3 regions of the Bradyrhizobium sp. USDA 3311 genome follow, and region 1 is predicted to be linked to each of the others. Evidence: predicted binding sites of a transcription regulator. Region 1 holds the regulator's gene; each other region holds the start of a gene.
What was found. The regulator HrcA, encoded in region 1, represses chaperone genes, less so after heat shock. The targets are predictions, from matches to a motif close to GTTAGCACTCNCNNNNNGNGAGTGCTAAC.

Region 1 (7,291 bases):
GATCCCGCCGGCTTCCGCGCTTTCTCCGGCCGCTACCGCACCAAATACGGTGCCGAGCCGATTCGCACCGCAACGCTCGCCTATGACGCGGTCGCCCTCGTCGCCGCGCTCGCGCGCACGCAGGGCACCACGCGCTTCTCGTCCGACGTGCTCACCAACCCCTCGGGCTTTGCCGGCATCGACGGTCTATTCCGCTTCCGCGCCGACGGCACCAACGAACGCGGCCTTGCGGTGATGAAGGTGACGACCGGCGGCGGCGTCGCGGTCGCGGGTTCGCCGAAGAGTTTTGGGGCTTAGCTGTTCTTTCGCCGTCGTCCTGGCGAAAGCCAGGACCCATACCGCGTGATCTATCGAGTGACTACAGTGCGAGTACCAGCAAAGTAATAATTGGGACTCTTCGCCAAACTCCTCCCTGGGGTAATGGGTCCTGGCTTTCGCCAGGACGACGATGGGGAGAGAGCTCAGGCCGCCAGATCCGCGACCACCGCATCCAGCACCGGGAATCCGCTGCTGGTCACGCGCAGCCGTCCCGTCGCATCGACCGTGATCGCGCCTTCCTCACGCAGCAGCGCGATGCGCTTGGGGTCGAGCGCGCGGCCGGAGAGGGCGGTGTAGCGTTCGGGATCGATGCCTTCGGCGAGACGGAGTCCCATCAGCAAAAATTCATCGGCGCGCTCCTCGCTGTTGAGGAGATCGTCGGTCACGACGCCGTGGCCGTTGGTCTCGACCCGCAACAGCCAGGCTTCGGGACGCTTCTCGGTGGCGGTGGCGTGCCTGATCCCGTCGATGTCGAGCCGGCCGTGCGCGCCGGGGCCGATGCCGGCATATTCGTCGCCGCGCCAGTAGACCAGATTGTGCCGGCATTCGGCGCCGCGCCGCGCGTGATTGGAGATCTCGTAAGCGGGCAGGCCGAGCTTGTCGCAGGTTTCCTGCGTGACGTCGTAGAGCGCGCGCGCGACCGCCTCGTCCGGGGTCTTCAATTTGCCGGCCTGGTGCAGGCCGAAGAACGGCGTGCCTTCCTCGATCGTCAATTGATAGAGCGACAGATGCTCGGCCGCCTCCGCGATCGCAAGACGCAGTTCATCGGCCCACATCGCCGGCGTCTGGTCGGGGCGGGCGTAGATCAGGTCGAACGAATAACGCTCGAACGAGCGGCGCGCGATGGCGACCGCGTCCAGCGCTTCGCGCGCGCTGTGCATGCGGCCTAGCGCCTTCAGCGAAGCATCGTCGAGCGCCTGCACGCCGAGCGAGACGCGGTTGACGCCGGCAGCGCGATAGCCGGCGAAGCGCGTGGCCTCGACGCTGGTCGGGTTTGCTTCCAGCGTGACTTCGACATCACGAGCGACCTGCCAGTGCTTGCCGATCGAATCGAGCACGGCGCCGACGGTCGCGGGCTGCATCAGCGACGGCGTGCCGCCGCCGAGGAAGATCGAGGTGACCTCGCGGCCGGGCGCGCGCTGCGCGGTCGTTTCGATCTCGCGCGCGAAGGCGGAGGCGAAGCGCGCTTCGTCGATCGCGGCATGGCGGACATGGCTGTTGAAGTCGCAATAGGGGCACTTCGACAGGCAGAACGGCCAGTGCACGTAGACGCCGAAGGCTTCGTTAGCGCGGCTCAAGGCAGATCTCCGCCAGTTTCACGAAGGCGCGGGCACGGTGCGACAGGGCAAGGCCGAGCGGCGGCAGGCCGTGCTTCTCGATGCTGGTCATCTCGCCGAAGGTGCGCGTGTGACCGTCGGGCCGAAACATCGGATCATAGCCGAAGCCGGCGGTGCCGCGCGGCGGCCAGACCAGCGTGCCGTCGACGCGCGCCTCGACCTCTTCGAGATGATCGTCGGGCCAGGCGACGCAGAGCGCGGAGACGAAGTGCGCCTTGCGCTTGTCAGGCGCGGTCGCGCCGCGCTCCTGCAACAGGCGCTCGATCCGCGTCATCGCCGCGGTGAAGTCCTTGGTCGGTCCGGCCCAGCGCGCACTGTAGATGCCGGGCGCGCCGTCGAGCGCGTCGACCACGATGCCGGAATCATCGGCGAAGGACGGAAGCTTGGACGCGTGCGCGGCCGCGATCGCCTTGATCGCGGCGTTGCTGCGGAAATCGTTGCCGGTCTCGTCCGGCTCGGAAAGGCCGAGCTCGCCGGCCGACACCGCCTCGATGCCGTAAGGCGCCAAAAGCTCCTTCATCTCGGCGAGCTTGCCGGGATTGTGGGTGGCGATGACGAGCTTTCCGGTGATTCGGCGGTGCATGGGCCTATTGACTACGCGACGGCCAGTTTCTGCAAGTCCACGAGGCGCGCGATACCCTTCTGGGCCAGCGCCATCAGCGCCAGGAGCTCGTCTTGTGTGAACGGTTCGCGTTCCGCGGTGCCCTGCACCTCGATGATGCGGCCATCGCCGGTCATGACGAAATTGGCGTCGGTCTGGGCTTCCGAATCCTCGGCATAGTCGAGGTCGAGCACGGGCGTGCCGTTGTAGATGCCGCAGGAGATCGCGGCGACGTTGTCGCGCAGCACGTTGGCCTTGACCATGTTGCGCGCCTTCATCCAGTTGACGCAATCGGCGAGCGCGACCCAGGCGCCGGTGATCGAGGCCGTGCGCGTGCCGCCGTCGGCCTGGAGCACGTCGCAATCGACCGTGATCTGGCGCTCGCCGAGCGCTTCGAGATTGATGATGGTGCGAAGCGAGCGGCCGATCAGGCGCTGGATCTCGACGGTGCGGCCGCTCTGCTTGCCGGCGGAGGCCTCGCGGCGGGTTCGTTCCGAGGTCGCGCGCGGCAGCATGCCGTATTCCGCGGTGACCCAGCCGCGGCCCTGGCCCTTCAGCCACGGCGGCAGGCGGTCCTCCAGCGTGGCGGTGACCAGCACATGGGTGTCGCCGAATTTCACCAGGCAGGAGCCTTCCGCATATTTGACCACGCCGCGCTCCAGCGTCACGGGGCGCAATTCGTCGGGCGCACGGCGGCTTGGCCGCATGGGAAATCCTCCAAAACTCACGGGAATAGGCTGTTCGCGGTGCTTGTAGGTGGGGTGAGGGTGAGCGGCAAGGCCTTTTCGGTCCCCAAGCAACTGTCGAGCAAGTGCAAAACCACGCTTGTCAGGGACCTCCCGGATGGCCAAATTATAAGCATCTGAGAGGAGTTGCTGTCTGTGGCCCATCACGATCCGATCCATCTGATCGCGCCGCGCGCAGGGCTCGCCCAGCTGAATGAGCGGTCCCGCGACATCTTTCGTCAAATTGTCGAAAGCTATCTCGCGACCGGCGAGCCGGTGGGCTCACGCAATATTTCCCGGCTGATCGCGATGCCACTGTCGCCGGCCTCGGTTCGCAACGTCATGGCCGATCTGGAACAGCTCGGCCTGATCTATGCCCCGCATACGTCCGCCGGCCGGCTGCCGACGGAACTCGGCCTGCGCTTCTTCGTCGACGCCTTGATGCAGGTGGGCGACCTCAATGACGCTGAGCGGCAGTCGATCCAGAGCCAGCTCACCTCCGTCGGTCAGGCGCAGTCGGTCGAGGCGGCGCTGGACCAGGCGCTGACGCGGCTGTCGGGCCTGACCCGCGCCGCCGCCGTGGTGCTGACGCCGAAATCCAACGCGCGGCTGAAACACATCGAATTCGTCCGGCTGGAACCGGAAAAGGCGCTGGTGATCCTGGTCGGCGAGGACGGCCAGGTCGAAAACCGCGTGCTGACGCTGCCACCCGGAGTTCCCTCCTCGGCGATCACCGAGGCCGGCAATTTCCTCAATTCGCGGATTCGCGGCCGGACCCTGGCCGAAGCGCGGCTCGAGCTCGAGACCGCGCTCGGGGAGGCCCGTGCCGAGCTCGATCAGCTGACGCAGAAGGTGATTTCGGCCGGGATCGCCAGCTGGTCCGGCGGCGAGAACGAGGACCGCCAGCTCATCGTCCGTGGCCACGCCAATCTGCTGGAAGATTTGCACGCGCTGGAGGATCTGGAGCGGGTCCGCCTCTTGTTCGACGACCTCGAGACCAAGCGCGGCGTCATCGACCTGCTCGGCCGGGCCGAGACCGCGGAAGGCGTGCGGATTTTCATCGGTTCGGAGAACAAGCTGTTCTCCTTGTCGGGCTCCTCGACCATCATCTCGCCCTATCGGGATGCCGCCGGCCACATCGTCGGCGTTTTGGGCGTGATCGGGCCGACACGGCTGAATTATGCCCGTGTGATCCCGACCGTGGACTACGCCGCCCGGATCGTCAGCCGCCTTCTGGGGGGCTGACCGGCGGCTGAGGCGATCACGGGCGCTTGATTTTCGGCGTCCGAAGCACGATATCCGGGCCAGAAAAATCCCTGAGACAAATTCGAAAAGAGAGCCGATGACCGATCGAGACCGGCAACCCGAAGACACGACCGCGCCGACCGGCGAGCCCGTGGTGTCGAAGCCCTACATCATGCCCGACGATCCCGAGCCGGGCTCGGTCGAGCTGTTGCAGAAGGAAGCCGCCGAGGCGCGCGACCGTATGCTGCGGACGCTGGCGGAGATGGAAAATCTGCGCAAGCGCACCACCAAGGAGGTCGCCGACGCCCGTCTCTACGGCATCACCGGCTTTGCCCGCGACGTGCTCGACATCGCCGACAACCTCCAGCGCGCGCTCGACGCGGTTCCCGCCGAGGCCCGCGCCGCGGCCGATCCCGGCCTGACCTCGCTGATCGAGGGCGTCGAGCTCACCGAGCGCTCGCTGCTCAACGCGCTGGAAAAGCACGGCGTGAAGAAGTTCGATCCGCAGGGTCAGAAGTTCGACCCGAACTTCCAGCAGGCGATGTTCGAAGTGCCTGATGCGTCGGTGCCCGCCGGTACGGTCGTGCAGGTCATGCAGGCCGGCTACACCATCGGCGAGCGCGTGCTGCGTCCGGCCCTCGTTGGGGTCGCCAAGGGCGGCGCGAAGGCTGCGTCCGCCGCCAACACCAACGAGCCGAACAGCGCGGCGAACTGAGTTCTGACGTCATTCCGGGGCGATGCGAAGCATCGAACTATGGTGCGCAGCTGCGCACCTGAGAATCTCGAGATTCCGGGTTCGGCTCTTCGAGCCGCCCCGGAACGACTGATGGCTGGTCTTACGCGCTCGCCGCGATATCCGCAGACTGAATCCGCTTCACGCCGGCCTTGGCCATGTCGGCCCAGGCTTTTGCCAGCGAGCCCTGCGTGTCGATGCCGCGGCAGGCGTCTTCCACGACATAGACTTCGAAGCCCGCCTTGCGCGCGTCGAGCGCGGTCCAGGCGACGCAGAAATCTGTCGCGAGGCCAGCGACGAAGACGCGCTTGATCTTGCGGCCCTTCAAATAGCCGGCGAGGCCGGTCGAGGTCTTGCCGTCGGCTTCGAGGAAGGCCGAGTAGCTGTCGACGTCCTTGTGAAAACCCTTGCGGATGATGAGCTCGGCGTGCGGGATTGCGAGGTCCTTCGACAGCGAAGCGCCGTCAGTGCCCTGCACGCAATGGTCGGGCCACAGCACCTGCTTGCCGTAAGGCAGGTCGATGGTCTCGAACGGCTTCTTGCCGGAGTGGACCGACGCAAACGAAACGTGGCCGGGCGTGTGCCAGTCCTGCGTCATCACCACATTCGAAAACGCTTTCGAGATCTTGTTGATGACGGGCACCACCTGCTCGCCTTCCTTCACCGCGAGGCTGCCGCCCGGCAGGAAGCAGTTCTGCACGTCGATCACGAGCAGCGCGGACGCATCGTCCGGCTTGATCGATGCGGCCGCAAGAAGTGCGGTTGGCGCGAGGGCTACGAGGGCGCTCGTCCCAAGCGCCGCCAAGACTTGCCGCCGATCTAGCATCGTTCGCCTCCCTCCAGGATGAACTCGATTGGGCAGGAGCCTAGTTCCGCTTGTGTACGAACAGAAGCCCGAAAATGCAGCCGGTTTTGGTGAGAGGGTGGGCTCAGCCGCGTACTCGGTGCACCTCTCCCGCTTGCGGGAGAGGTCGGCGCGTAGCGCCGGGTGAGGGTTCTCTCCTCTGGGGGAGTCTTCGTTGTTGAGACACCCTCTCCCCAACCCTCCCCCGCAAGCGGGGGAGGGAGCGCATCTCGCTTGCGGATGCAGCTACCCCTTCGGCTGGATGCCGTCGCGCACGGCGCGGAAGCGGGTGAAGGCGGCTTGCCACTGGTCGCGCGGGGCGCTGGCGATGATGCGCAGCGAGGCGCCGCCGCTCGAGAAGCGGATCCACTGCACCACGGTCACCGGGGTCTTGTCCTTGCCGCTGACGCCGTCGATCCGGGTCTCGAAGCCCTGCTGGCCGTTGATGCGGATCGGCTCGGACATGGTGACGCGCGATTCGCGCACGCCGGGGATCTGGAGCGCCGCCTCCTGGGCGAAGCGGGCGCGGTCGTCGGCGGCTTGCGGGGTGGCGCCGATCAGGCCGAGGATCATGAACGGCTTCGACTCGTAGCCCGTGCTCTCGTTGCCGTCGGCCAGGATGATGCTAGAGCCCGGCGCCAGCGTGCGGATGTCCTTGAAGTCGGCGAGATCGGTGATCTTGAACGGCATCAGCCCGATCTGCTCTTCGGCCGAGACCTGCTTGCGGGTCACGGTGCTCGCAAACATCTGCCGCACCGCCTCGTCGGTGTAGATCTTGGTCGCGTTCTCCGGGATCTGCACCGCGACATAGCCGGAGAAGCCGGCGCCCGGCACGATCATCGAATAGCGTTTCACCGCCGTCTCGCCGGCCTTGCCGCTCTCGGTGGTGAAATAGGCAAGGCCCGCGGGGGTCTCGATCTTGTCCTGCTTGACGCCGTTGACGCCGGCCGGATTGGAATTGAAGGCGCTCACGACCTCGCCATAGGCCGCCGGCGGCAGCTCGGTGATCAGCACCTTGACGGTGCCGTCCTCGCTCTCGAAGCCCGGAAAGGTCTTGGCCGTGCTGAGGCCGACCAGCGGCACCATGCCGAGGCGCAGTCCGGGCGGGAAAACGGCGTCGGCAGCAAAGGCCGGAAGCGCGGAGACGGCGAGGAGGGCGAGCGCGGCGAGGGGACGGATCAGCTTCATGGGCACTCTGATTGGTTCACATTGAGGCCGTTCGATGGTCGGCCACCGGGCCGCTTTGTCGCGCGAAGCAGCCTGGGTGCGGCGCTCCGGCCGGTCCGCCTTTTAGCCGGTTTGGCCCTGCCGCAACAGGGCAGGCCGGATCGCGGTAACGGGGGCTTGCCGAAGCCCGGACCTGTTAATAATTCCTCACCCGCAAGGGCGGCTGGGCCCGGATATGATCTTCCAAAACCCAATGTTTTCACGGCCGAAACTTGCGTTCGGTCCTTGCGGGCCCCTCCCCCCCTCCTATATGAGCCTCAA
Region 2 (7,291 bases), 3.4 Mb from region 1:
AGGATGTCGCGGGCATAGATCGGCAACAGCGCGGTGACGCCGCCGAACAGCACCGCGAACAGGTCGAGCGAGATGGTGCCGAGGATCGCCGGATTGCTCCGGATGAAGCGAACACCGGCGAAGATGTTGTCGGCGTCCGTGCCCTCCTTGGCGACCGCCTGCGGGCGCGGCCGGATGAAACCGGTCAGGATCATCCCGAGAATCCAGAACAGCAGCATCACGGCATAGGCAAGATGCGGCGCGACCGCGTAGGCAAAACCGCCGAGCGCGGGACCCGTGATGGTCGCGACCTGCCCCGCACCGCTCGCGACGGCCGTTGCCCGCTGGAGCGAGCCCTGCGGCGCGATCAGCGGCAGCAGCGCCGCGGTGGTCGGGCTTTCGAAGGCGCCGGCAATGCCGAGCACGAAGGTCGCGATGAAGATCTGCACTTCGCTGACTGCGCCGAGATAGGTGATGATTGCGAGATAGAGCGCGGTCGCGGCCTCCACGAGCTGGCAGAGCTGGACCACGCGCTTGCGCTCGAAGCGGTCGGCGGCGTGGCCGGCGACGAACACGAGCAGCGCGGTGGGCAGGAACTGCACGAGGCCGACCATGCCGAGGTCGAAGGCCGAGCCGGTGAGGTCGTAGATCTGCCAGCCGATCGCGACCGCCGCGATCTGGCTGGAAAAGCGCGACAGGCTGCGCGAGAGCAGGAAGAACAGGAAGGCGCGGTGGGAGAGGAGCACGCCGGCGCTGACCGGCGGATTTTCGGATATTGGCTGCTCTGGCATCGCCTTTTGGGTCACGCTCGGACCGCTCGCCCCCTTGACGTCGACATGCCCCCGCGTGACTGAGGCGGGCCGGCTTGTCAACAGCCGGGCGTTTCCCGCATGTCCCGGCATTGCGTTTGCAACGCACGCGCGGCCATAATCACAGAGGGTTTGGGGACATCATGCTGCGGCTGCAATCGGCACTCGGCATTTTCGCATTGCTGCTGATCGCGTGGGCGTTGGCAGAGAATCGCCGCGCGGTCTCGCTGCGCCAGGCGGCGATCGGCCTTGTCATGACCTTCGTCACCGCGGCCGTGCTCCTGAAGCTGCCGACCGTCGCCCATGCCTTCGGCGCCATCAACGACGCGGTCGGCGCGATCTCGGCGGCCTCGCGCGCCGGCTCCTCCTTCGTGTTCGGCTATGTCGGCGGCGGTCCCCTGCCCTTCGACCTGAAGGTACCGGGCGCCGATTTCATCCTGGCGTTCCAGGCGCTGCCGATCGTGCTGGTGATGAGCGTGCTGACGACGCTGCTGTTCTATTGGCGGGTTCTGCCGCCGATCGTGCGCGGCATGGCCTGGCTGCTCGAACGCACGCTCGGCGTCGGCGGCGCGGTGGGCTTGTCGACCGCGGCCAACATCTTCCTCGGCATGGTCGAGGCGCCGCTGTTCGTGCGGCCGTATCTGGCACAGATGACACGCAGCGAATTGTTCCTGGTGATGACCGGCGGCATGGCCGGCATCGCCGGCACGGTGCTGGTGCTCTACGCCACGCTCCTTGCTCCCCTCATCCCCGACGCCGCCGCGCATTTCGTCATCGCCTCGGTGCTGGGCGCGCCGGCCGCGATCCTTGTGAGCCTGATCATGGTGCCGGAGACGTCGGACAAGCGCACCGGCGGCGCGCTGGAGGATCCCGAGATGGCGGTCTCCGGCACGATGGATGCGATCGTGAAGGGCACCGGCGCGGGGATTGAGCTGCTGATCAACATCATTGCGATGCTGCTGGTGCTGGTGGCGCTGGTCTACCTCGTCAACGCCATCCTCGGCCTGCTGCCGCACATCGGCGGCGCGGCGATCTCGTTGCAGCGCCTGCTGGGCCTTGTGATGGCGCCGGTGTGCTGGCTGATGGGATTGCCCTGGGATCAGGCGGTGACGGCCGGCAGCCTGATGGGCACCAAAACCGTGCTCAACGAACTGATCGCCTATGTCGACCTGTCGAAGCTCGCGCCGGAGGCGCTGGACGCACGCTCGCGCCTGATCATGCTCTACGCGATGTGCGGCTTCGCCAACTTCGCCAGCCTCGGCATCATGATCGGCGGCCTAGGGGTGATGGCGCCGGAGCGCCGCGAGGAGATCAACGCGCTCGGGCTGAAGTCGATCGTGTCGGGGACGCTGACGACGTGCTTGATGGGAGCGGTGGTGGGGGTGTTGGCGTAAGTCTCTCCACCGTCATTCCGGGGCGCGACGAAGTCGCGAGCCCGGAATCCATTTCGCCACGCGTGATGAGGTACGATGGATTCCGGGTTCGCGCCAAGAGGCGCGCCCCGGAATGACGAGAGAAGGGTGCAGCGTCTCCGACGGAGCGCCCTACGCCTTCAGCTCCACCGTCTTGAACTCCGCCGGCAAAATCACCTCCAGCAGTTCCACGTCGTCCGAGTAATCCAGGATCATGTGCTTGATCTTCGGCGGCTGGGTCCAGGCGCTGCCCTCCTTCATCAGCGTCTCGCCCTCGCCTTCCATGTAGGTCTTCACCCAACCCTTGAGCACGTAGACCATCTGGAATTCGACGTCGTGGAAGTGAAGCTTTGAGACTTCGGCGGGATTGCAGGGGCCCTGCAGCCGGATCACGTGTGCTTGCGCGAGGCCGTGGCTTGCTTCGGCGATACCGAGGTCACGGTACTTCGCGTAGGCGCGCAGGCCGTCGGCCTTGAAGTCTTCCTCGCGGTGATGGCTGATCGCGATGCGCTGCTTCGGACGTACGGGCTTCTTCGGAGAGGCTGTGCGCGCCTTCGCCTTGACCGCCTTGCGTGCCGAGGATCGCGCCGCGGCCTTGGTGCCGCTCCGCTTCTTCACCGCGGTCTTGCTTGCGGGTCTTGATGCCTTTTGCTTGGCCATTGTCTGCCTCCCTGATCTGAGCCGCGCCCGCCGGATGGGTGCAACCGGACGGCAGATTAGCCAGTCCTGGACGAGGCAGCAATTGCAGGGCTTGGATCAGCAGCGCGATAACGGGATCGTTCGTAGCTTGCCCGAAGCTGTCGTCGCGAACGGCCGTCGTCTCGTATTCGTTCCCTCGCCGATTTAATCTCGCCGGGAGATTCTGGGGGATTGATTCATGAGCAACAGCGTAGGTCAGCGTGCATTTCAAAATGCCCGGCTTCAGAAGCGGCAGAAAACCGATGTGCTGCCGTTGCTCGGGCAGGCCCTCCAGCTGCACAAGCAAGGGCTTCTCCCCCAGGCCCAGGCTGCCTACCGCCAGGTCCTGCAGCTGGCGCCCGACCAATTCATCGCGCTGCATATGCTCGGCAGCTTGGAGTCAGATACCAAAAACTATCAGCAGGCCGAAATTCTGCTGAGCCGGGCGGTTGCCGTGGATCCGCGATCTGCCGATGCTCACATGAGCCGAGGCGTCGCGCTGAACGGGCTACGACGTCACGGTGAGGCCTGTGAGAGCTATCGAAGGGCCCTCGCCTTGCGCCCCAACTTCGCCGTAGCCCTGTCCAATCTCGGTAACGCGAGCGTGACCCTCGATCTTCAGGAAGCGCTCGCGTGCTTCGACAAGGCGCTCGCAATCGACGGAAACCTTGCCGAAGCCCACAACGGCCGGGGTTGGGTGCTCTGCCGTCTGCGCAATTATGACGAGGCCATCGCCAGCTTGAACCGTGCGCTAGCGATCAAGCCCGCCTATGCCTCGGCGCTGGCGAACCGCGCCCTCGCTTTGCAGGAGCTTCTGCGGATTGACGAAGCCATGGCGGATTGCAATCGGGCAATCGCCGTGGAGCCCAACGATATGAACGGGTGGCTCGGGCGCGCCAGTGTCTGGCTCCAGGTCCAGCACATGGCCGAAGCGCTGCACGATAGCGAGAAAGCGATCGCTGTCGATCCCGATGCTGTTCAAGCTCACCTGGTACGGGGCATTTGTCTTGCCGCACTTGGGCGGGTCGACGAAGCCCTGGCCAGTTACGACAGAGCCCTTGAAATCGAGCCTGACTTCCCGAGCGCGATCTCCAACAAGATATTCACGCTCGATTTCGCGGCGGATGCCAGCGTCGAGCAGCATCAGCGAGCGCGGCAAGTCTGGTGGGAGCGGATCGGCGCGAAGTTCGCCTCAGAAGCGGCGAGACCGCACGACAACAGCCGCGATCCGGATCGCCCCCTGGTGCTCGGCTATGTCTCGTCGGATTTCAACGCGCATTCGGCCGCGTTCATATTCAAGCCGGTCCTGCAATACCGTGATCGGGCACAATTCGAGATCGTGTGCTACTCTTGTTCGTCGAAAGTGGATGCGGCGACCGACGAATTTCAAAAGATCGCCGATCGCTGGCGCGACGCCTCGCAATGGAGCGACGATCGCCTCGCCGCCGAGATCCGCGCCGATGGCGTCGATATCCTGATCGATCTATCCGGCCACACCAAAGGAAACCGCCTCGGCGTGTTTGCGCGCAAACCGGCGCCGATCCAGGCCCATGGCTGGGGTCACGGCACCGGCACCGGGCTGCCGACGATCGATTATCTGTTCTCCGACCCGGTCGCGATTCCTGCCGCGGTCCGGCATCTGTTTGCGGAAACCGTTGTCGACCTGCCGTGCTTTGTGACGCTGGAGCCGCTGCCGATCGAGCTTGCGCGGGCCTCAACGCCGGCGATCTCGAACGGCTTCGTCACATTCGGTGTCTTCAACCGCATCAGCAAGATTTCGGACCAGGCCGCGCAGGCCTGGTCCCGGATTCTCGAGCGGGTGCCGGGGTCACGACTGCTGATCAAGGATGTTGCGCTGGACGATCAACTGGTCCGCGACAATCTGCTGGCGAGGCTTGCAACTTGCGGAGTGCCGGCCGAACGCGTCGATCTGCTCGGAACCACCTTGCGAGTCGATCATCTGGCATCGTTCAATCGCGTCGATATTGCCCTCGACCCGTTCCCGCAGAATGGCGGCGTCAGCACGTTGGAAGCCTTGCAGATGGGCGTGCCCGTGGTGGCGAAGCTCGGGAACAGTCTGCCCAGCCGTGCCGCCGGCTCCATCCTCACCGCGCTTGGCCTGCCGGACTGGGTTACGGACAGCGAGGAGGCATATGTCGACATCGCGGTGAGCCGCGCGACTGAGATCGACGACCTCGACAAATTGCGCCGCGAGTTGCCCGGACAGGTCAGGGCTGCGCCTGCCTGCAACCCGGTCGTCTACGCGCAAGCGGCGGACGAGGCCTATCGCGCGATGTGGAAGCGCTATTGCAGCAGCGACGCCTGATCGCTGCGTCAATGCAGCCTGAACACGCCGTCCACCGCACGTAGCTCGGCCGGCTTGATCAGCTTGGAATGCGCGACGGTGACCGAATAGAGGGGACCGTCGAGCTTTTGCTGCCAGAACGCCAGGAAATCGGTCAGCGCCGGGAATTTCGGGAAGAGATCGTAGTTCTGCCAGACATAGGTCTGAAGCAGCGAAGGATGATCCGGCATCCGATAGAGAATTTCAGCCGTCGTCAGCCCGTAACCCAGCACCTGTTTCCGGAAGTCGTCGGAAACAACCCCAACCCGCGAGACCATGCCAACCTCCTTTGCAGGAGCGCATTCAGGGGTGGCTTGATCCGGTACGCTGCTTACGAGCCACCCGGTGGAGATGCGCTCACATGAGAGAAATGTGACGCAAACTGATAATCCATCTCAAGCCCAAAAGTTTAACAAGCTGTTGAAATTCAATGCGTTAGCAGCAGAGACGGCTCCGTGCTAATACGGTCCGGCGGACGGTTAACGATGGGAAAGAGATTCTGGCAGCCGGGCCTTCCGAGTGCTTATTTTTCTGCTAGAAGCCCTTGCCCCCGCAAAATTCCTGTCCTATTTCAGCCTCACCCGTGCTAGCACTCGCGGGCACAGACTGCTAACAATCTGAAATCATCAACCCGAGCAATTGCTTAGGAGGACTGCATGAAATTCCGTCCGCTTCACGACCGCGTCGTGGTCAAGCGCATCGACGCAGAAGAGAAGACTGCTGGCGGCATCATCATTCCCGACACTGCCAAGGAAAAGCCCTCCCAGGGCGAAGTCGTCGCCGTCGGCCCCGGTGGCCGCGACGAAGCCGGCAAGCTGATCCCGATCGACCTGAAGGTCGGCGACCGCGTGCTGTTCGGCAAGTGGTCCGGCACCGAGGTCAAGATCGACAGCGTCGATCTCTTGATCATGAAGGAAAGCGACATCATGGGCGTCCTCGACGTCCCCGCTTCCAAGAAGAAGGCGGCCTAAGAGCCCCCTCTCGCCCCCAGCCAACCTCAAGGAAAAATCCAGATGGCAGCTAAAGAAGTCAAATTCTCGGTTGATGCGCGCGACAAGATGCTGCGCGGCGTCGACATCCTCGCCAACGCGGTGAAGGTCACCCTCGGTCCGAAGGGCCGCAACGTCGTGCTCGACAAGTCGTTCGGCGCTCCCCGCATCACCAAGGACGGCGTCACCGTCGCCAAGGAGATCGAGCTCGAGGACAAGTTCGAGAACATGGGCGCGCAGATGGTGCGCGAAGTCGCCTCCAAGTCCGCTGATGCGGCCGGCGACGGCACCACCACCGCGACCGTGCTCGCCCAGGCGATCGTGCGCGAAGGCGCCAAGTCGGTTGCCGCCGGCATGAACCCGATGGACCTCAAGCGCGGTATCGACCTCGCGGTCGAAGCCGTCGTTGCGGACCTCGTCAAAAACTCCAAGAAGGTCACCTCGAACGACGAGATCGCCCAGGTCGGCACCATCTCGGCCAACGGCGACGCGGAGATCGGCAAGTTCCTGGCCGACGCCATGAAGAAGGTCGGCAACGAGGGTGTCATCACCGTCGAGGAAGCCAAGTCGCTCGAGACCGAGCTCGACGTCGTCGAGGGCATGCAGTTCGACCGCGGCTACATCTCGCCCTACTTCGTCACCAACGCCGACAAGATGCGCGTTGAGATGGACGACGCCTACATCCTCATCAACGAGAAGAAGCTCTCCTCGCTGAACGAGCTGCTGCCGCTGCTCGAGGCCGTGGTGCAGACCGGCAAGCCGCTGGTCATCGTCGCCGAGGACGTCGAGGGTGAAGCCCTCGCGACCCTGGTCGTGAACCGTCTGCGCGGTGGTCTGAAGGTCGCGGCCGTCAAGGCTCCGGGCTTCGGCGATCGCCGCAAGGCCATGCTGCAGGACATCGCGATCCTGACCGGCGGCCAGGCGATCTCGGAAGATCTCGGCATCAAGCTCGAGAACGTCACGCTCAACATGCTCGGTCGCGCCAAGAAGGTGATGATCGACAAGGAGAACACCACGATCGTCAACGGCGCCGGCAAGAAGGCCGACATCGAGGCGCGCGTGTCCCAGATCAAGGCGCAG
Region 3 (7,291 bases), 1.3 Mb from region 1:
TTTGCCGCGAGCGTCCGGCCCAGCACGCCCGCCACGGCGGCTGCGAGCTTGTCGCGGTTGATCTTGTCGCCGTCGCGCCAGTCGGCCGCGGCGAAGCGGATGGTGCGGTCCATCTCGGTCATGCCCGCGGTCCAGCCCGCGGCGACGACGCCGGGCATCGCCTTGAATTTTGCCAGCAGCGCGCCGGCGCGCTCCGGGTCGACCGACATGTTGATGGTCTGCTCGCCGGCGCGCAACGCGTCGCAGCCGACGGTGAGGCTCGCCAGCGTCACCTCGACCTCCTGGCCCTTCAGGCTCTTCAGGAACTCGGTCGCCGCATCCAGCTTGACCTTGACCGCGATCGCCTCCGGCGAGACGTCGGTGAAGTCCTTCGGCTGCGGCGTGATGCCGTCGTCGGAGGTCTGGTTGTCCAGAAACTCCTTCTCGCTGAGATCGGAATTGTCGGGCGAGGTGACCTCGGTCACGGCCTGGCCGATTCCAATCTGGCCGCGGAATTCGAAAGTGTCTCCGGTCGGCTTGCGCAGCAGCTTGACGGTGACGGGCGCCTTCGCGCCGAGGCTCTGCGTCGTGCCGGTCAGCGTCTGGCCGGCGACCTGGAGATTGACGACGAAGCGATCCTTGCGGTCGGAATTTTTCGCGACCGGATAACAGACGTCGAGCACGGCGGCCGTGACCGTCTTGCCCTGGCGCGTCTCCTTCAGGATCACGTCGGCATTGCCGTCCATCAGCCCGTCGATCGAGGTGAAATAGCGCGTCTCGGGGCCGCCCGGCACCGTCGCCTTTGGCGACAGCTTCATCTGGGCGGATGCGACCTCCGGCGAAACAGCAAGCAGAGCCGCCACAAGGGCCGTGGAGCAAACCAGAAGCGCGCGCATCGATAAAATCCTCGAGCAAGGGAGCATGATCCGGAAAAGTGTGACCGAAAAGATCATGCTCAAACAACAACCTAAAGCGCGATGACGACTCGTTCCGACCTCATCGCGCTTTAGAATCGGCGCCACCGTAATGGGTTTTGGCCGTCGGTTGAATCGGAAAGCGTGAGCCATGGTCGGCAAAAAAGAAGGCCGCCCGGAGGCGGCCTTCGCAACATTGTCAGGGAACGGTGGGCTCAGAAGCCGCCCATGCCGCCGCCGGCCGGCATCGCGGGCGGAGCGTCCTTCTTCGGCGCCTCGGCGACCATGGCTTCAGTGGTCACCAGCAGGCCGGCCACGGAGGAGGCGTCCTGGAGCGCGGTGCGCACCACCTTGGCGGGGTCGATGATGCCCTTCTCGACCATATCGACATAGTCCTCGTTCTGGGCGTCGAAGCCGAAGGTCTCGGACTTGTTCTCCAGGATCTTGCCGACGACGATCGAGCCTTCCACGCCCGCGTTCTCGGAGATCTGGCGGATCGGGGCTTCCAGCGCCTTCAGCACGATGTTGATGCCGGCCTGGACGTCGTCATTGGCGTTGGTGAGACGGCCCACCGCCTTCTTGGCGCGGAGCAGCGCGACGCCGCCGCCGGGGACGATGCCTTCCTGCACCGCGGCACGGGTGGCGTTGAGGGCGTCCTCGACGCGGTCCTTCTTCTCCTTGACCTCGATCTCGGTCGCGCCGCCGACGCGGATCACCGCGACGCCGCCGGCGAGCTTGGCGAGGCGCTCCTGGAGCTTCTCACGGTCGTAGTCCGAGGTGGTCTCCTCGATCTGCGCCTTGATCTGGCCGACGCGGGCCTCGATGTCGGGCTTCTTGCCGGCGCCGTTGACGATCGTGGTGTTCTCCTTGTCGATCACCACCTTCTTGGCGCGGCCGAGCATCTTCACCGTGACGTTCTCGAGCTTGATGCCGAGCTCTTCGGAGATGAGCTGGCCGCCGGTGAGGATCGCGAGATCCTCGAGCATGGCCTTGCGGCGGTCACCGAAGCCCGGCGCCTTGACGGCGGCGACCTTGAGGCCGCCGCGCAGGCGATTGACGACCAGGGTGGCCAGCGCCTCGCCCTCGACGTCCTCGGCGATGATCACGAGCGGCTTGCCCGACTGCACCACGGCTTCGAGCACCGGCAGCATGGCCTGGAGGCCCGAGAGCTTCTTCTCGTGCAGGAGGATGTAGGCGTCCTCGAGCTCGGCGGTCATCTTCTCGGCGTTGGTGACGAAGTAGGGGCTGAGATAGCCGCGGTCGAACTTCATGCCCTCGACGATGTCGACCTCGGTGTCGAGCGACTTGTTCTCCTCGACGGTGATGACGCCCTCGTTACCGACCTTCTGCATCGCCTGCGCAATCATCTTGCCGATGGCGGCATCGCCGTTGGCCGAGATGGTGCCGACCTGGGCGACCTCGGAGGAGGAGGCGACCGGCTTGGCGCGCTTCTCGATGTCCTTGATGACGGCCGCAACCGCGATGTCGATGCCGCGCTTGAGGTCCATCGGGTTCATGCCGGCGGCAACCGCCTTGGCGCCTTCGCGCACGATGGCCTGGGCCAGCACGGTCGCGGTGGTGGTGCCGTCACCGGCGAGGTCGTTGGTCTTGGAGGCGACCTCACGCACCATCTGGGCGCCCATGTTCTCGAACTTGTCCTCGAGCTCGATCTCCTTGGCGACGGTGACGCCGTCCTTGGTGATGCGGGGCGCGCCGAAGCTCTTCTCGATGACGACGTTGCGGCCCTTCGGGCCGAGCGTCACTTTGACGGCGTTGGCGAGAATGTCGACGCCGCGCAGCATGCGTTCGCGCGCGTCTCCGGAAAACTTGACGTCTTTGGCAGCCATTTCTGCAATCCCTCGTGTTTCGTGCTGTGTCTTGTTTCGTGCTGCGTCTTGCCGCTTTGCCGGCCGCATCGATTCCGGGATCCGCAGGTCGAACCCGGCGGAAGGATGGATGCCCGGATCACGCGATCCGGGCACGACATTCAGCGGCCGTTCAGGCTGACGGCCTTAGGCCATCACGCCCATGATGTCCGACTCCTTCATGATCAGGAGCTCTTCGTTGTCGATCTTGACCTCGGTGCCCGACCACTTGCCGAACAGCACGCGGTCGCCGACCTTGAGGTCGATCGGGATCAGCTTGCCGGTCTCGTCACGGCCGCCGGGGCCGACGGCGACGACCTCGCCCTGGGAGGGCTTTTCCTTGGCGGTGTCCGGAATGATGATGCCGCCCTTGGTCTTTTCCTCGGCGTCGATACGTTTGACCACGACACGGTCATGCAGCGGACGAAATTTGGATTTAGCCATGACGTTTCCCTTTGGAGGCTCGCTTCGGAAGTAGTGGAAGTGGGTGGGGCGGCGCTTCCGTCCACCCTCGTCCCGAGGATCGAACGGCGCGCTTAGCAATCGGGCTTTCCGAGTGCTAATAGTGCGCCCGGAAATATGGCTTGGCCGCGATCCTGTCAAGCAAAGGTGGTTAAGCGATTGGTGAGGCGGATATAGGATGGTGGCATTGGAAACGTGTTCGGGGCGCCGGCGTATCAAACGACGTCATTGCTCCGGTGGCGGTTTTGCGCTTGGCTGCAGGAGGGGTGCGGCCATGGTCTTGTTCGGGGGAATGCCATGATCAGTTCAGCTCGCGCGCGCAAGGTTGCCAATCTGGCAGCCGCATCTGGCCTGGCGTTGCTGCTTGGCGCCTGCGGCGGCGGCATGAGCCTGCCGTCCTTCTCGTCTTCGTCCCCGCCGCCCGAGGCAGAGCCCGGTACCGGCCCGGAAATGCCGGCGAGCATCCGCGCCGACGAGATCGTCGGCCGCTGGGGTCTCGCCTCGTTCCAGAACCCGGCCGACCGCGCCCGCACCGAGGCCGCCGCGCGGTCCCAGTGCAAGAATCCTTACGTGATCGGCGCCGGCACCTCCGGCGGCGTGGTCATGCATCTGGCCGACCAGGCGACACCGCAGGAATTGCGGCTGAAGGGCTCGCCCAGCGGCAAGAACTATATCGGGCCGGCCGGTCCGACCCCCGGCGAGCAGGACCGCGAGATCGTGTCCTTCGACGGTCGCGTCCTGATCACCCGCTTCATCGACAAGGACGCCGCCACCCGCTACGGCAACATGGTCTACGTCCGCTGCGCCCCGAGGGCGTGATGTTCTTCCCGTCATTCCGGGGCGATGCGAAAGTATCGAACTATGGTGCGCAATTGCGCACCTGAGAATCTCGAGATTCCGGGTTCGGTCCTGCGGGCCGCCCCGGAATGACAGCGTGAGATAAATCCCAAAAACAAAAACGCCGGCTCGCGCCGGCGTTTTGCTTCTTCTCTATGCCGCGTCCGTTCAGTCGAACAGCGCGTCGATGTCGTCCTGCGAGGCGTGGCCGACGTCGCCGGCGAGCTTCGGACCGTTGAGGAGTTTTTCGTCCTCGCTGCGGGTGTCGGCCGGCGCCGGCACATGGGCCTTGATCGCGTCGACGCCGCCCCAGATCTCCATCATCGCGTTGATGTGCTGCTCGATGAACTTCATCGTGGTCATGACCTTGCTGATGCGCTGGCCGGTCAGGTCCTGGAAGTTGCAGGCCTCGAAGATCGAGATGACGCGTTCCTGGATGTCGTCGGCGAGCCGCTTCTGCTGGTCGGCCGATTGCACCTTGGACATCGCGCTGGCCGCCTGGTCGATCGACTCGGCGGCTTCCAGGATCTGCTGGGTCGCCTGCTCGGTGCCGCCGACGACCGCGCCGAGTTCGCCATTGACCTTGGCCATCTCGCCGCCGTCGAAGCTCTTGCCGTGCAGCGTCGCGATTTCGCGCTTGGTGCGGTCGATGGCGTCGTGGATGAGGTCGAGCTCGACCTTCAGCTTCTCGCACTGCTCGATCTGCGCCCGGTAGGTGTCGAGCATGGTGCGCGTCTCGGCAAGCTCATGGGCCGTGGAAGCGTCGATCGCCGCCATCGCCGCGCTGGCGGACAGCGGGGCAGCGGTGCCCTTCGCCATCTGTGCGCGGATCGCGCGCAGTTCCGCCATGATCTCGCTATGCATCGGCGCAGCCTCCTCAATCATTTCGGGGCTGGGCATCTCGCCGACAATAGCCTCTTCGACACGAAAACGTTTGCGGTGAATAGCCATCAGAAACTCCCCCCACCTCACTCACGCGTCTTTGTAGGCAGAAGCAATTTAACACGAGGTTCACGACCGGAACTGTTGCGCGGCCGCGCGCGACGACGCGAGAAGAAGCGATTAACCATGAGCATGAGGCTTTCATCGAAAATAAACGCTGATCGCCAAATTGGGCTCTCGCTCGCGACGTGGTGAATCAAAACGGCGTTTCCGTTTACCAAACGAAACGCCTTTTGCTCTTTATTGACCACGTCGCGGACGCCGATCAGCCATCAGCTCTGCACGACGCATGTGATCTAGACGAAACAGTACAGAGTACGTCGATGTTCAAGAAAATGTCTGTCGCGCTGCTCGGCAGCGCTTGCACCCTCGTTGCCGGCGCAACCAGCGCCAGCGCCTTCGACAATACCGTTCCGAACGATCCGCCCGCGGTGCTTTATCAGCCGCAAGTGCCGCCGGCGCCGGTGCGCGTCGCCTCCAACGCGAACATGGGCGGCGGCTTCATCGAGTTCCTGTTCGGCGATGGGCCCGGCCGCGGTCCGGCCTACGCGCCGCCGGTGTATCAGCAGCAGCCGGGCTACAACGATCCGCGCCGCCTGCCGCCGATGGGCGAGCCGCAGATGCAGGGCGGATATCAGCAAGGCGCAGGTCTCCAGCAGGAGGCGGTCGATCCGCGCCAGCGTCAATTCGATCCGAAGTTCGAGAAACAACTCGTTGACTATAGCGGCAAGGAAAGTGCCGGCACGATCGTGGTCGATACGCCGAACAAGTTCCTCTATCTCGTCGAGGGCAACGGCCGGGCGATGCGCTACGGCATCGGTGTCGGCCGTCCCGGCTTCACCTGGTCCGGCGTCAAGGCGATCACGGCCAAGCGCGAATGGCCGGACTGGACCCCGCCGGCGGAAATGATCGCGCGCCGCCCCGACCTGCCCAGGCACATGGAAGGCGGTCCGGAAAACCCGCTCGGCGCGCGCGCGATGTATCTCGGCTCCACGCTCTACCGCATCCACGGCTCCAACGAGCCCTGGACCATCGGCACCAACGTCTCGTCCGGCTGCATCCGCATGCGCAACGAGGACGTCATCGACCTCTACGGTCGCGTCAATGTCGGCACCAGGGTCGTGGTGATGTGAGGTCCGAGCCCCGAAATGAAAACGGCCGCCCCATCGGCGGCCGTTTTTGTTTGCGCGCTATCGAGCGGCCTTACGCATAATCGCTGCCGCCATCGTCGCCGCCGAAATCGCTGTCGTCGGCCAGGTCTACGTTGTCGTCATTGTCGTTCTGATCGTTGTAATTCTGGTCGTCGTTCGAAGCCTGGTCGACAAAGCCTTGGCGGGAATCGCCGCCACGGTCGCGGTTCGATCCGATGTCGTCGAGGCCGGCATCGCGCGCGAGCGAGCCGCCGGACTGGTCGCTGCCGCCCCAGGGACTTCCACCAGCGCTGCGGTCGCCCAGGGCGTTGGTGTCGCCGAAGGCCTGCTGGTGCGATCCGCCCATCATGCCGCGGATGCTGGAGAGCAGCAGCGAGCCGCCGACGACGCCGGCCGCGGCCGCCGCGGCCGTACCGAGGAACGAGCCGCCGCCACCGCCGACCGGCGGGGCGCCATAGCCCTGACCGGGGCCCTGTCCTGGGCCTTGGCCGTAAGCCTGCCCGTAAGGCGGCTGGCCGTAACCCGGTTGCGCCTGTTGCATCGCCTGGCCGCTGTTCCACACCGGCCGTGCGTCACGCGGCGGCACGTTCGGAACCGAGCCGCGCGAGGGGCCGCCACCGAACAGCGTGTCGCGCATGGTATCCAGGAAGCCGCCGGACTGGGCCGGCTCGGGCGCCTGCGCCGCTTCCAGTTCCTGGATGCGGTTATGGGCGCGCTTGAGCGCTTCGTCCTGCAACAGGGTGGTCTGCACCAGCGCGTAGACGGCGCCGGGGGCCTTGCGCAGGCCGTCGGAGATCGCGGCGATCGCGTCGGGATCGCGCGGTGCATTTTCCAGTTTCGAAAGCCGGTCAAAAAGCTCGTCGACGAGCTGGCGTTCCTGCGGCGTCATGATCAATCTCCCTCGCGCAAACCAAGCGCGCAGGAGATGTAGGGTTCCATTGTGGCCCCAACAGTGCCGGCTGGATTAAATTTCGGTATGCGACAAGCTGCCTCGTCGGCCGGCTTTCGCCGCCATTCACCCCAGTGTCGTGTTGGTCTGCTCCAGCAGCCGTACGAATTCATCGCCCCCAAGATAGGCATGCTCGCGTTCGCGCACGTCGGTCATCGGATCAAGCGCGGCAAGGACGTCGTCCACGAAGCC

Region 2: ACVWW6_RS23205 (co-chaperone GroES) is a predicted target of HrcA. The motif match lies at 5,808-5,836, and genes of this name have one in related genera.
Region 3: ACVWW6_RS13085 (co-chaperone GroES) is a predicted target of HrcA. The motif match lies at 3,294-3,322, and genes of this name have one in related genera.

The regions. Positions count from the first base shown of each region.
Region 1 is NZ_JBSSFI010000001.1:1,484,285-1,491,575, reverse strand. Features, by position in the region: gene ACVWW6_RS07050 (penicillin-binding protein activator) at 1-297, shown strand, start outside; gene hemW (radical SAM family heme chaperone HemW) at 462-1,616, opposite strand; gene rdgB (RdgB/HAM1 family non-canonical purine NTP pyrophosphatase) at 1,603-2,238, opposite strand; gene rph (ribonuclease PH) at 2,250-2,963, opposite strand; gene hrcA (heat-inducible transcriptional repressor HrcA) at 3,138-4,226, shown strand; gene grpE (nucleotide exchange factor GrpE) at 4,324-4,941, shown strand; gene pncA (bifunctional nicotinamidase/pyrazinamidase) at 5,063-5,785, opposite strand; gene ACVWW6_RS07015 (hypothetical protein) at 6,050-6,991, opposite strand.
Region 2 is NZ_JBSSFI010000001.1:4,893,312-4,900,602, reverse strand. Features, by position in the region: gene ACVWW6_RS23230 (MFS transporter) at 1-770, opposite strand, end outside; gene ACVWW6_RS23225 (NupC/NupG family nucleoside CNT transporter) at 932-2,182, shown strand; gene ACVWW6_RS23220 (cupin domain-containing protein) at 2,333-2,860, opposite strand; gene ACVWW6_RS23215 (O-linked N-acetylglucosamine transferase, SPINDLY family protein) at 3,078-5,204, shown strand; gene ACVWW6_RS23210 (usg protein) at 5,213-5,500, opposite strand; gene ACVWW6_RS23205 (co-chaperone GroES) at 5,879-6,193, shown strand; gene groL (chaperonin GroEL) at 6,236-7,291, shown strand, end outside.
Region 3 is NZ_JBSSFI010000001.1:2,775,747-2,783,037, forward strand. Features, by position in the region: gene ACVWW6_RS13075 (hypothetical protein) at 1-875, opposite strand, end outside; gene groL (chaperonin GroEL) at 1,109-2,740, opposite strand; gene ACVWW6_RS13085 (co-chaperone GroES) at 2,906-3,202, opposite strand; gene ACVWW6_RS13090 (hypothetical protein) at 3,518-4,039, shown strand; gene ACVWW6_RS13095 (protein phosphatase CheZ) at 4,226-5,008, opposite strand; gene ACVWW6_RS13100 (L,D-transpeptidase family protein) at 5,323-6,132, shown strand; gene ACVWW6_RS13105 (DUF2076 domain-containing protein) at 6,203-7,039, opposite strand; gene ACVWW6_RS13110 (ChbG/HpnK family deacetylase) at 7,166-7,291, opposite strand, start outside.